One region of the Cupriavidus sp. WS genome, then DNA from elsewhere that is predicted to be linked to it. Evidence: riboswitches for the same ligand, from Rfam matches in the RefSeq annotation. Region 1 holds a riboswitch; the other holds the start of a gene.
What was found. Region 1 has a riboswitch for cobalamin ahead of K206_RS0120780 (TonB-dependent receptor domain-containing protein). Riboswitches for the same ligand answer to the same signal wherever they lie in the genome.
Positions count from the first base shown of each region.

Region 1 (6,694 bases):
CTTGCCCTTGCCGTTGCCGGTGGTGATGACGATCACGCCGCGCTCGTCCTGCGCGGCGGCGATCTTGGCGTCGACCACGTCCTTCTTGCGCGCCATGCGCGCGTTGTGGCGCTCGTCGCGCGCGGCGTCTTCCGGCGTGGGGGTGGTATTGGCGTTGGCGTTGGCGTTGGCGTTGGGTTCGGTCATGATGAAATTCCGTCTTGTTCGTCTGGCCCGCCCGGATGCGGGTGGAAGGCGCCGTGCGCGATCAGCGCGGTATGCCGGCCGTCGCTGACGCTGACGATCGGCGTGCGCAGCGCGTGCGAGCAGTGCGCCGGCGTGAGGACGTCGGCGGCCGCGCCGTGCAGGCACAGGCCGTCCTCGGCCAGCAGCAGCGCGTGGGTGGCGTAGCGGCGCGCGAGGTTGAGGTCGTGCAGGATCACGATCACGGCATGGCGGCCGGCGCGCGCGAGGCCCGCCATCGTGTCCAGCACCATGATCTGGTGGCGCAGGTCGAGATGCGCGGCGGGTTCGTCGAGCAGCAGCAGCGGCGCCTGCTGCGCCAGCGTGGCGGCCAGCGAGACGCGCTGGCGCTCGCCGCCGGACAGGGTCAGCACGTCGCGCGCGGCGAGCGCGTCGAGATCGAGCTCGCGCATCACCGCGGCGACGACGGCATCGTCCTCGCGGCGCGCCCAGCCCCAGCCCGACAGGTGCGGATGGCGGCCGACCGCCACCGCGTCGCGCACGCGCATCGAGAAGGTGTCGCTCACCGCCTGCGGCAGATACGCGCGCTGCAACGCGAGCGCGGCCGGCGCGATCTCCAGCGGCGCGCGGCCGTCGAGCAGCACCGCGCCGCCGTCCGGCTTGCGCAGCCCGGCCAGCACCGACATCAGCGTGGACTTGCCCACGCCGTTGGGGCCAACCACGCACCACAGCTCGCCGGCCCGCACCGACAAACTCAGACCGTCGAGCAGCACGCGCGCGCCGGCGCGCAACTGCAGGGCCCGCAACGCCAGCACGGGACAGTTCGAGACGGGTTCGTTCCAGCTTGGCATCGGCATCAGCGCGGCCTGCGCAGCAACAGGAAGAGGAAGGTCGGCACGCCCAGCAGCGCGGTGATGACGCCCACCGGCAACTGCGCCGGCGCGATCACGGTGCGCGCCACCAGGTCGGCCGCCATCAGCAGCGCGCCGCCCAGCAGCGCCGAGGCCGGCAGCAGCAGGCGCTGGTCGTTGCCCCACGCCAGCCGCACCAGGTGCGGCACCACCAGCCCGACGAAGCCGATCGAGCCGGCCGAGGTGATGGCCACCGCGATCGCCACCGAGGCCAGCACGAACACCGACATGCGCACCGCGCCCACGCGCACGCCGAGCGCCTGCGCCACGGTCTCGCCCATCAGCATGGCGTTGAGCGCGCGCGCCAGCGGCATGGCCAGCAGCACGGCCAGCGCCAGCGCGCCGAGCGCGAGACCGTAGCTGGCGGTGCCGCCGAGGTCGCCGGTCAGCCAGAACAGCATGCCGCGCAGGCGCGCCTCGGGCGCCACGCTCAGAATCAGCGTGATCAGCGCGCCCCAGCCCGCGGCCAGGATCACGCCGGTCAGCAGCAGGCGCGAGCCGGCCTCGTGGTGGCCGCCCTGCACCTGCGGATGCAGCAGGTCGCGCCGCGCCAGCGTGGCCACCAGCAGCATCGAGAACAGCGCGCCGCCGGCGGCGCCGGCCTGCACAGTCCACAGCGGCCACATCATCAGCATGGCGCCGAGCGCGCCGGTGGCCGCGCCGCCCGAGACGCCCAGCACGTAGGGCTCGGCCAGCGGGTTGCGCAGCAGCACCTGCATCAGCGCGCCGGTCAGCGCCAGCAGGCCGCCGCAGGCGAAGGCCGCGGCCGCGCGCGGCAGGCGCAGCTCGCGCACGATGGCGCTGGCGGTGTCGGCGGTGTCGGCGCCGCCGCCGGCCAGCGCGTGCCACACCTGCGCCGCGCTCAGCGGCACGCTGCCCACCGCCAGCGACAGCACGAACACCGCCGCGCCGGCGGCGGCGAGCATCAGCCAGACGGCCAGCGCGCGGCGCATCTCAGGCCGCCGTCAACGCTGGCGCCAGCCCAGCGTGACAAAGCCGGCGCGCCCCTGCGTGTTGTAGGGATAGGCGAGCTGGTAGTTCTTGTCGAACAGGTTTTCCACGCGGGCGGCGATGAACCATTGCTTGTCGATGTTGTAGCGGGCGTTGAGGTTGACGATACCGTATCCGCCCAGCGTGCGCGAGCCGCTGTCCAGGCGCGCCGACGAAATGACCCACTCGCCGCCGAGGCGGAAGTCGCCGAACTGGCGGCCCACGTCGAAGGCGGCGTGGCGGCGCGCGCGGCGCAGCAGCTGGGTGTTGTTCTGCTCGTCGAGCGGGTTCTGGAAGGTCACGCTGGCGCCCACGTCGGTGCCCAGCAGGCGCGCGCGCCACGAGGCCTCGACGCCCTGCACCTTGGCTTCGGCGACATTCTGCGCCAGGTACAGGCCATTGGGCTGCAGCGCCGAGACGATCAGGTTGTCGTAGCGGGTCTCGAACGCGGTCACGCGCAGCAGGCCGGCGCCGTCGGTGCTGTACTGCGCGCCGAGCTCGACCGAGCGGGCGCGCTCGGGCTGGATGCCGGGCTGGCCGTAGCCGGGGTAGTACAGCTCGTTGAAGGTGGGAGCGCGGAAGGCGTTGCTGGCGTTGGCGATCAGCTTGAAGGCCTCGGTCAGGTTGTAGCCGTAGCCGGCGAAGTAGCTGGCCTGGCTGCCGAAGTCCGAGTAGTGGTCGTTGCGCACGTTGAGCTGCAGCTGGTGCTTGCCCAGGCGGCCGTCGTAGCCGGCGAACACCGAGGCGATATTGCGCACCGGCGTGGCGTAGGAGCTCGAATCGAGCTCCTGCTGCGCGTACTCGGCGCCGAACAGCAGCGTGTGCGTGGGCGCCAGCGCGTATTCGTTCTGCCAGGTGTACTGGCGGTTGCGCGTGTTGAAGCGGCTGTCGAACAGGCCGTTCCTGGTCGTGGTGCTGCGGTCCTCGCTCTGCGCCACCTTGAAATGCGTGCTCCAGTCCCGGCCCAGCTTGCCGTTGACGAAACCCGATACGGTGTAGAGCTCGCTGTCCATCCACCAGACGTCGGTGGGCTTGCCCGAGGTGCTGTCGTAGGACAGCTTGCTCTTGGAGTAGTAGGCCGTGACGCCCGCGTCCCAGTCGCTGGTGAAGCGGTGCTTGACCTGGCCCGACACGCTCTTGTTGTCGTAGGGGTTGTCGTTGGGATTGGCCTTGGGCTGCTGCTGCGGGTTGACGGCGGAGAAGCCGTCGGTCTTGAAGATCGAGCCGGTGAGGTTGAACGAGGTGTCGCCGACCTGGCCGCCGTAGCCCACCGTGGCCTGGCGCGTGTTGTTGCTGCCGTACTCGATCTGCGCGTTGGCCGCGGGCGGCTTGCCCGCGCCGGTCTTGGTGAAGATCTGCACCACGCCGCCGATGGCGTCCGAGCCGTACAGCGCCGACACGTTGCCGCGCACCACCTCGATGTGGTCGATCTGGTCGGGCAGGATGTTGGCCAGCTGCGCCGTGCCGCTGCTGGCCGACGACACGCGCACGCCGTCGATCAGGATCAGGGTCTGGTTGCCGTTGGCGCCGCGCATGAACAGCGTGGTGTTGGCGCCCATGCCGCCGTTGGCGGCGAATTCCACGCCGGCCTGCGAGCGCAGCAGCGTGCGCAGGTCGGGCGCCTGCGAGTTGACGATGTCCTGCTGCGTGACCACGGTGGTGTGCGGCAGCGCCTCGGTCAGCGCCTGCGCGGTGCGCGTGGCCGTCACCACCACCGGGGCCAGCGGCGTGGCGGCGGGTTGCGTGGCCGGTTGCGTGGCAGATTGCGCGGCGGGTTGTGCGACCGGTTGCGCGACGACAGGCTGTGCGGCCGGCTGCGGCGCGGGTTCGCTGTCGGGCGCCGGCTGGGCCTGGGCCAGGCCGTGCGCGCCGGCGGCGAGCACGGCAAGCAGGCCGGCCGACAGGGGCCGGCGCGCGCGCGCGGCAACGAGAACGGGAACAGACTGGCGAAGCGCCGGCGATGCCGGCCGGCGGTGCCGGGAAGACGATGAACGCATGGTGCGAAGAGGGAGAGAGCAGCCTGGTCCGTTCCCCCGCGGACCGTCTGGCGACGAAGCGCGCCACGCATCCTGCGGAAGGCGGCGCACTCTCGTTCAGGCCGGTATCCGGGCTGGCGACACCAGTCCGACCGCCTTCCCGGACCTTGCGGTTCAGTGGCTGATGGGTCGGCCTTGCGATATTTCCGATCGCGGTCGCTTACCGTTGCGGGGGCAGCACAGGTTGGCCCGGCACGCGCCCTGGCGGCGGCGGCTGGCTCCCTGTTTCCCGTTGAACTGCAACCCTGTAGTGAACAGGATTGCGAGCACCTGGAACGTGCGCGAGTGTAGGCAGTTTCACCGCGAGCGTCAATGACGCCCCGCGCACCGCCCCGGGCCGCGCGAAAACGCATGGAAGCAGCCAGGAAATGCCGCCGCGGCGCCCGTTGGGCGACGTTGCATGCAACTTCGGCGCGCTGGCCCGGTCACACCGGGCTGCTTTCCACGGCTGCGCGCGGAGCGCTTGGGCTAGAATCCCAGAACCCGAAACCCGGATATGACAGGCTCTATGCTCACCGAACTCGAACAACTCGCCGCCAAGATCGGGCGCGTGCTGCATCACGCCGACACCCTGGCAGCGGAGAACCAGCGCCTGCGCGAGGAGATCGAACGCCTGCAGGCCGAGGCCAGCCAGCTGCGCGGCGACCGCGAGGCGATGGCCGCCGACCGGGAGCTGCTCAATATCAAGATCGAGGAAGCGCAGTTGCGCATCCAGTCGATCCTCGACAAGCTCCCCACCGCCAGCGACGCCCGCCAGCTCGACCTGCTCGGCGACGGCGCCGCGCAGGCCGCGGACAGCGCCCTCACCAAGGCACCCGGAGAAAACGCATGAGCAACAAGCAAGTCGAAGTCAGCATCGCCGGCCAGTCCTACCGCTTCGCCATCGCGCCGGACAACGAAGCCGCGCTGCTGGAAGCGGTGGCCCTGGTAGACGACCAGATGACCCGCCTCAAGAGCGGCGTCTCCGCCAAGGGCGTGGAGCGCGTGGCGGTGATGGCGGCCATCAGCATCGCCTCGGACCTGCTCTCGCTCAAGCGCAAGCAGCAGGAAGACGGCGCGATTCCGGTGGACGCCGTGCGCGCGCGCATCCGCGAGCTCAACGAGCGCGCCGACGAGGCGCTGCGCCAGTACGCCCACGTCGGCACCGGCGCGCCCATTTCCCGCGGCTGAACGGGGCCGGGCGCGGCCGGCCGCGGCGCGGTGCCCCGCACGGCACAGTTGTGACGCCGCGATGACCGCGATGTGCCCGAGGTGCCGCGCGCGTCGGCAAAATGTAACGGCCCGGCACGGCGGGCTTGGTATGAAATGCCCGGCGGTGTATAGTGGAGCCAAGTCGCGCCAAGCCACATAGTCGCGACACCAAAGGTCGGGTTATCGTGCCTGACCGCCGTTTTCATCCCATCCAAGTTAGAAACGGCAAACGTCTGACAGCCTGCGGAAGCGATTGGTCCTGCGGCAACAAAGTCAGACGTTTGACAGTTTCCCTGCCTGGTTCGTCAGGATCATATTCCTTGAACCGATAAGCATTTGTTGGTGCGGGACAATGCCGTGTGGGCGAGCGCGTCGCTTGATTCAAAGTTCGCAGTCGGGACTCCCTGAGTCAGTGATGTACCCAAAATGCGGCTTCCGCAGCCACTCTGAACCTCACTTGGGTTCAGGATGCCGATCCAGCGGCCGAGGCGGGGACCCCAACGAGAGAAGGCGGTGGTTTGAAACCACCGCCTTTTTTTTGCGCTCGTTTTTTTGCGCTCGTTTTTTTGCGCGGCCCCTTTTTGCGCGGCCCTGGCGATGCCTGCCGGTTCCTCGCGCCTCCCCGCATTTCCTCGCGTTTTTCGCATTTTTCACGCTTCGCGCCCGCGCGGCGCACCCGGCCGCGCGAGCCGCGCACGGCTGGCGCACGGCTGCTGCGCGACTGCCGCACGATGGCATACACGGTTTTCTTTTGGCCGGGCTTGCTGCACCATAGCGCTGTCGCCAACGCCACTCCGCCGTGAGCCAATCCGCCAATGAGCCGCTCCTCGCAAGCCAATGCCGCCGACCGGGCCCGCCAGTACTGGCTGATGAAATCGGAGCCGAACGAGGCCAGCATCGACGACCTCGCCAGGCGCGGCACGCTGCCCTGGACCGGCGTGCGCAACTACCAGGCGCGCAACTTCATGCGCGACGCCATGCGCATCGGCGACGGCGTGCTGTTCTATCACTCGTCGTGCCCGCAGCCCGGCATCGCCGGCCTGGCCGAGGTCGGCTCGCAGCCCTACCCCGATCCCACCCAGTTCGATCCCGAGAGCGAGTATTACGACGACGCCTCCAGGCCCGACGCGCCGCGCTGGGTGCTGGTCGACGTGCGCTACGTCGGCAAGGGCCCGCTGATCTCGCTGGCCGATCTGCGCGCGCACGCGGAACTGGCCGACATGGTGGTGCTGCGGCGGGGCAACCGCCTGTCCATCACGCCGGTGACGCCGGCCGAATGGCGCTTCATCACCACGCGGCTGATGGGCTGACCGCTTGATCGGCTGACCGGCTGACCGGCTGATCGGCCGGTCGGCTGCCCCGCGCGGCGCGCGGCGCGCCCGC
Region 1 covers NZ_AQPL01000257.1:4,248-10,941, reverse strand. The annotation lists gene cobO (cob(I)yrinic acid a,c-diamide adenosyltransferase) at 1-186, opposite strand, end outside; gene K206_RS0120790 (ABC transporter ATP-binding protein) at 183-1,034, opposite strand; gene K206_RS0120785 (iron ABC transporter permease) at 1,040-2,047, opposite strand; gene K206_RS0120780 (TonB-dependent receptor domain-containing protein) at 2,060-3,967, opposite strand; cobalamin riboswitch at 4,163-4,409, opposite strand; gene K206_RS0120775 (hypothetical protein) at 4,629-4,952, shown strand; gene K206_RS0120770 (cell division protein ZapA) at 4,949-5,290, shown strand; RNA gene ssrS (6S RNA) at 5,599-5,810, shown strand; gene K206_RS0120765 (EVE domain-containing protein) at 6,127-6,621, shown strand.

Region 2 (6,694 bases), on a different contig from region 1:
GCGCCACGCAAGGCAACGGCTCGGGCGGCGGCAGCGGCGGCCTGGGAGGGCTGGCCGGCAGCCTGGGCGGCGGGGGCGGCGGCATACCCTCGCTGCAATCGCTGAGCTCGGGCAGCACCGGCAACGTGGCCGGCGTGCTGGAGTTCTGCGTCAAGAACAACTACCTGGGCGGCGGCAGCGGCGCCGCCTCGGTCAAGGACAAGCTGCTGGGCAAGCTCGGCGGCGCGCCGGCGTCCGACCCCGGCTACAGCGAAGGCGCCAAGGGCATCCTCAGCAGCGCCGAGGGCGGCAAGCTCGACCTCAGCGGCGGCGGCCTCAAGGAGCAGATCACCAAGCAGGTCTGCGACAAGATCCTGGCACAGGGCAAGTCGCTGCTCTAGCCACCGCCGCCGCCATCGCGGCGCGCTTCAGGCCGCCAGGCGGAAGGCGGACACCGCCTGGTGCAGCGCGCCGGCCTGGTCTTCCAGCGAGGCCGCGGCCGCGCTGGCCTGCTCCACCAGCGCCGCGTTCTGCTGCGTCATCTGGTCCATCTGCGAGACCGCGCGGTTGACCTCCTCGATGCCGGTGCGCTGCTCGGCCGTGGCCGAGGCGATGCCGTCCATGATGGCGGTCACGCGGCCCACCGCGCTGACGATCTCGGCCATCGTCTGGCCGGCCTGCTCGACCAGCGCCGAGCCGCTGTCGACCTGCCCCGTCGATTCCACGATCAGGGTCTTGATCTCCTTGGCCGCGCTCGCGCTGCGCTGCGCGAGGTTGCGCACCTCGCCGGCCACCACGGCAAAGCCGCGGCCCTGCTCGCCGGCGCGCGCGGCTTCCACCGCGGCGTTGAGCGCCAGGATATTGGTCTGGAAGGCGATGCCGTCGATCACGCCGATGATGTCGTTGATCTTGCGCGAGCTGGCGGTGATGCCGCGCATCTTGTCCACCACCTCGCTCACCACGCTGCCGCCCTGCTGCGCGATCTGCGCGGCGTCGGCCACGTACTGGCTGGCCTCGGCGGCGTTGTCGGCGTTCTGGCGCACGGTGGCGGTGAGCTGCTCCATGCTGGCGGCGGTCTGTTGCAGCGAGGCGGCCTGCTGCTCGGTGCGGCCCGACAGGTCGGAGTTGCCGGCGGCGATCTGCTGCGCCGCGGCGCTGATGGAATCGGCCGCCTGCTGGATGCCCCCCACGGTGCCGGCGAGCTGGTCGCGCATATGGCCGATCGCGTACATCAGGCTGGCGCGGTCGTCCGGCGCGGTGCCGGCGCGCACGGTCAGGTCGCCGGAGGCCATGCGCAGGGCCAGCGCGGCCGCGTCGGCGGGCTCGCCGCCCACCGATTTCTGGATGCTGCGGATCACCAGCGTGGCCACGCCGGAGATCACGATGCCGAGCAGCACCAGCAGGCCGACCGACTGATACAGCGACGAGCGGAACTGGGCCTCCACGTCATCCATGTAGGTGCCCGCCACCAGATCCCAGTTCCACGGCTTGTAGCGCGCCACGTAGCCGATCTTGGGGCTGGGCTGGTCGCTGCCCGGCTTGGGCCACCAGTAGTCCAGGTGCCCGGCGCCCTCGGGCGAGGCGCCGCGCGCGGCGATCTCGACGTAGAGCGCCTTGCCCTTCGCGTCCTTGAAATCGATCATGTTCTTGCCGTTGAGCTTGGCGTTGATCGGGTGCATCACCAGCACCGAATCGGCGCCCACGATGGTGATGTAGCCATCCTTGCCGTAGCGCTGCGCGGCGATGCGGGCGGTGGCCTGGGCCTTGGCCTCGGCTTCGCTCATCTTGCCCTGGCGCGCCAGTTCCGCGTAGTCGCGCACCAGCGAGAGCGACATGTCGACCACGTTGGCCAGCTCGCCGCGGCGGTCGGCCATCTGCAACTGCCGGGTCTGGAAGGCGTGCATCACGGTCAGCAGCAGCAGGCCGAGCCAGGCCAGCACAAGGGGAATCCACAGCTTTTTTCGCAGGGTCAGGTGGTTCATGACGAGGTTCGCGTTATCGGGACGGGCACCGGCCGTGCAAAAGGCAGGCGGTGTTCCCCCGGATATCGGAGCACGCCCTGCCTTCTTTAGCGCCGCATGCGGTATTCCCGCGCGCGGTGCCGGAAACACCAAAAAGATGCCGGACGATGCCTCGCGATGACGACACGATTCATCATGTCGGCGCAATGCGCCGGCTTCGCGGCGCAGCCACGCCGGGTAAAAACTACCGCCCCGGATCACTTAAATCCCGTTACAATCCGCCTCGCACCCGCACTGCTTTTGCAACCGGGTTGCAAAAGGATCGAAGGTGCCCCGCCCGCGTTGCGCGGTCAGGGGTTAAACGGGAAACAGGTGCGCCGCCCCGCCGCGGCAAGTCCTGTGCTGCCCCCGCAACGGTCAGCAGGTAGAAAGGTGTCACGCCGCGCCCCACAAGCAGCGGCAGCCACTGCGCGCAACCACGCGCGGGAAGGCGGCACCCCGGACGCGCCCACCCGGCAGCGCATCCCCCTGCGAGCCCGGATACCGGCCTTGCGACCCATCACAGCGGCTGCGGACGGGCACCGCGCGTGAGGCCGCCGGGCTGCGCCCGGCGCCGGCGCGCGCGTCCGTGGCTGGTTCGTTCATTGCCGCGGGCGGGGTCGCCCGCGTCCAACGATGGAAAGTCCATGTCCGCGCGCCACCGCCTTGCCCGCCGCCTGCTGCCCGCCTCCGGCCGGCTCCGCTTCATCCCCATCCGCCGCACGCTGGCGCGCCAGTGCGCGCTGGCCCTGTCGCTGGGCGCCTTTGCCGGTGCCGGCGCGGACGCCGCCCGCGCCGCCGACGACATCGAGGCCGGCCGCCCGCCGGCGCGCCCGGCGCAGAAAGAGGCCGCGGCGCTGCCGCCGGTGGTGGTCAGCAGCGCCGCGCTGCCGCCGGGCCTGTCGCTGTCGGAACCCGCCAGCACCGGCAGCCGCCTGGGGCTGACGCCGCTCGAGACCCCGGCCAGCATCGAGGTGCTGTCCGGCGAGACCATCCGCGAGCGCGGCGACCAGAGCGTGAGCGACGCGGTGTCGCGCGCCACCGGCATCACCGCCGCCGGCGCGCCCGGCAACGGCGGCACGGCGCTTGCCGCGCGCGGCTTCTCGGGCCAGGGCTCGGTCATGCAGCTGTACGACGGCACGCGCCTGTACGTGGCGGCCGGCACCGTCACCTTCCCGTTCGATACGTGGTCGGTGGACCGCATCGAGGTGCTGCGCGGCGCGGCCTCCGTGATGTACGGCGAGGGCGCCATCGGCGGCGTGGTCAACGTGATCCCGAAAAAGCCGCTGCGCGGCCCCATCACCAACGAGCTGCAGCTCACCGGCGGCACGCAGCGCACCGCGCGCGCGGCCTTCGACAGCGGCGGCGCGGTCAACGAGAACCTGTCCTACCGCTTCAACGTCAACTACGGCCGCTCCGCCGGCTGGGTGGACCGCGGCGAATCGCGCGACGTGGACGTGTCCGCCGCGGTGCGGCTCGACGTCTCGCCGGCATTCAACCTCACGCTGTCCTACGACGACGGCGACCAGCACCCGATGCGCTACCTGGGCACGCCGCTGGTCAACGGCAGCCTGGATACCTCGCTGCGCACGAAGAACTACAACGTGGGCGACAGCACCATCACCTACCGCGACCGCTGGACCCGGCTGGCCGCCGAATGGCAGCCCAACGAGCGCGTGGCCGTGCGCAACCAGTTCTATTACCTCACCAGCCAGCGCCACTGGCGCGACTCGGAGTCCTACACCTACCTGCCCGCCACCGGGCAGGTGCGCCGCACCGACTACCTGGAGATCCTGCACGACCAGGAGCAGATCGGCGACCGCGCCGACCTGAAGGTCGACGGCCAGCTGTTCGGCCTGGCCAACACGGTCATGGCGGGCTTCGACGTCAACCGCATCAACTTCACCCACAGCAACAACTCGCCCTACGGCGGCGCCTCCACCGTCGGCGCGTACCAGTTCGACCCGGGCCAGTTCTTCAGCCCGCCGGGCGTGGTCACTTCGCCGCGCTACCGCACCCACACCACCCAGGCCGCCCTGTTCGGCGAGGACCGCCTCAAGCTCACGCGGCAATGGTCGGTGATCGGCGGCGTGCGCTTCGACCATGCCCAACTCGAGCGCGGCAACCTGCTGACCGGCGACGACTGGACCCGCACCTTCAACAACGCCACCTGGCGCGCGGGCACGGTCTACGAATTCACGCCATCGCTGTCGGTCTACGCGCAGTACGCCACCGCCACCGATCCGCTCGGCGCGCTGATCACCACCTCGGACGCGCAGAAGGACTTCCGGCTCGCCACCGGCCGGCAGATCGAGGCCGGCGTCAAGCAGGCGTTCTGGAACAGGCGCGGCGAATGGACCTTCGCCGCCTACCAGATCGTCAAGAAGAATCTGCTCACGCGCGACGCCGGCAACCCGGCGCTGTCGGTGCAGGTGGGCGAGCAGTCCTCGCGCGGGCTGGAGGCGTCGCTCAGCATCGAGCTGATGCGCGGCCTGCGCGTGGATGCCAACGGCACCGTGCTGCGCGCCCGCTACGACGACTTCGCCGAAAGCGTCAACGGCGCGCTGGTCTCGCGCAACGGCAACGTGCCGACCGGCGTGCCGCAGCAGGCCGCCAACCTATGGCTGACCTGGGCCTTCGCGCCGCAGTGGCAGGCGGGCGGCGGCCTGCGCTACGTGGGCCGGCGCTATACCGACAATGCCAACACCGCGGCCATGCCTTCGTACACGGTGGTGGATGCCGCGCTGCAGTGGCGCGTGTCGCGCCAGACCGCGCTGGCGCTGCGCGTCTACAACCTGTTCAACCGCGACTACGCCGAGACCTCCGGCAACAGCGGCGGACAGTGGCTGCTGGGCCGCCCGCGCGCGGCCGAGCTGTCGGCCAACTTCTATTTCTAGCCCGGCCGTGGCGCGCCCTTTGCTGTCCTGGCCGGAACGCTGCTGGCGCTGCGCGCGCCGCTGGCTCTACCTGGTGCACCGCTGGGCCGGGATCGCCGGCTGCCTGCTGATCGCCATGTGGTTCCTGTCCGGGCTGGTCATGATGTACGTGGCGTTCCCCGCGCTGACCGACAGCGAGCGCCACGCCGGCCTGCCGCCGCTGGACCTGCCGGCGGTGCGCGTCGCGCCCGCCGCGGCCCTGGCCGGCGCGGGGCTGGACCGCTTCCCGCGCAGCCTGCGCCTGGAGATGATGGGCGCGCTGCCGGTCTACCGCATGGTCGACTGGCGCGGCCAGCCGCATACGGTCTCGGCGCGCGACGGCACGCGCATCGAACAGGTGGACGCCGCCGCCGCGCGCGACATCGCCGCGCGCTTCGCCGGCACGCCCGGCGCGCGCTGGGCCGAGACCGCCGCGCGCGACCAGTGGACCGTGCCCAACGGCCTGAACGCCTGGCGCCCGCTGCACCGCATCGCGCTCGGCGACGCCGCCGGCACCGAGCTGTACGTGTCCGCGCGCACCGGTGAAGTCATGCGCGACACGAACCGCGCCGAGCGCTTCTGGAACTGGCTGGGCGCCGTGCCGCACTGGCTGTATTTCACACCGGTGCGCGCCGACCCGCCGCTGTGGCGCCAGGTGGTGCTGTGGACCTCCGGCGTGTGCGTCGCCGTGGCGGTGAGCGGCATCTGGATCGGCTGGCTGCGGCTGCGCGTGCGCCGCCGCTTCGCGCACGGCAGCGCGGGCGGCACCTCGCCCTACCACGGCTGGATGGCCTGGCACCACGTCGCCGGGCTCGGCGGCGCGCTGTTCCTGCTGGCGTGGCTGGCCAGCGGCTGGCTCTCGGTCAATCCCAACCAGTGGTTCCCCGCGCGCAACTTCGACCAGTCCGCGCTGGAGCGCTATGCGGGACAGACGCTGCCGCGCTTCCCCGAGCTCGACGGCGATGCGCTGGCCGCGCGGCTGGACGGCATGGCCGCGCCGCGCGAGATCCGCATGGTCTGGCAGGCGGGACTGCCGCTGCTGCTGGCGGCGGGCGCGGGCGGAGGCAGCCGCGCCGTGCGCGCCGACGGCGGCCGCGCACCCGCGCCGGACGACGCGGCGCTGACCGCCGCCGCGGCCAGCCTCGTGCCCGGCGCCCGCGTCGCCGGCAGCGAACGGCTCACGCAGCCCGATGCCTACTGGTATGGCCATCACCAGCCGCGCCGGCTGCCGGTGCTGCGCGTGCGCTTCGACGATGCCGCCGCCACCTGGGCCTACCTCGACCCGGCCAGCGGCAGCCTGCTCGGCCGCAGCGACCGCAGCCGGCGTGCCTACCGCTGGCTGTTCAACGCCGCGCATAGCTGGGACCTCGGCTGGCTGCTGCAACACCGCCCGGCGTGGGACATTGCCATGTGGGCACTGTCCATCGCCGGGCTCGTCATCTCCGTCAGCGGCGTGGTGATAGGCTGGCGGCGCCTGTTCCGCCCGCGCCTGCGCCGCTCCTGAAAACCGCCGTCCACCCGATACGTCCACCGCCCCATGCTCCGCTTCCTCGCCAGCATCTTCAACGACCAGCACGACGACGTGCGCCGCAAGACCATCGCCTTGTACGCCTTGCTGATCGCCGCCAACGTGGGCGCCTGGATCTGGGCGCTGGCCGCGTTCCGCGACCATCCCATGCTGCTGGCCTCGGCCGTGCTGGCCTACACGCTCGGCCTGCGCCACGCGGTGGACGCCGACCACATCGCCGCCATCGACAACGTCACGCGCAAGCTGATGCAGGAAGGCAAGCGCCCGGTCAC
Region 2 covers NZ_AQPL01000149.1:2,552-9,245, forward strand. The annotation lists gene K206_RS0113575 (DUF2501 domain-containing protein) at 1-380, shown strand, start outside; gene K206_RS0113580 (methyl-accepting chemotaxis protein) at 408-1,961, opposite strand; cobalamin riboswitch at 2,250-2,507, shown strand; gene K206_RS0113585 (TonB-dependent siderophore receptor) at 2,627-4,876, shown strand; gene K206_RS0113590 (PepSY domain-containing protein) at 4,896-6,398, shown strand; gene K206_RS0113595 (HoxN/HupN/NixA family nickel/cobalt transporter) at 6,432-6,694, shown strand, end outside.
Region 2: it holds a riboswitch for cobalamin, as region 1 does, so the genes downstream of both, K206_RS0113585 (TonB-dependent siderophore receptor) here and K206_RS0120780 (TonB-dependent receptor domain-containing protein) in region 1, are expected to answer to the same signal.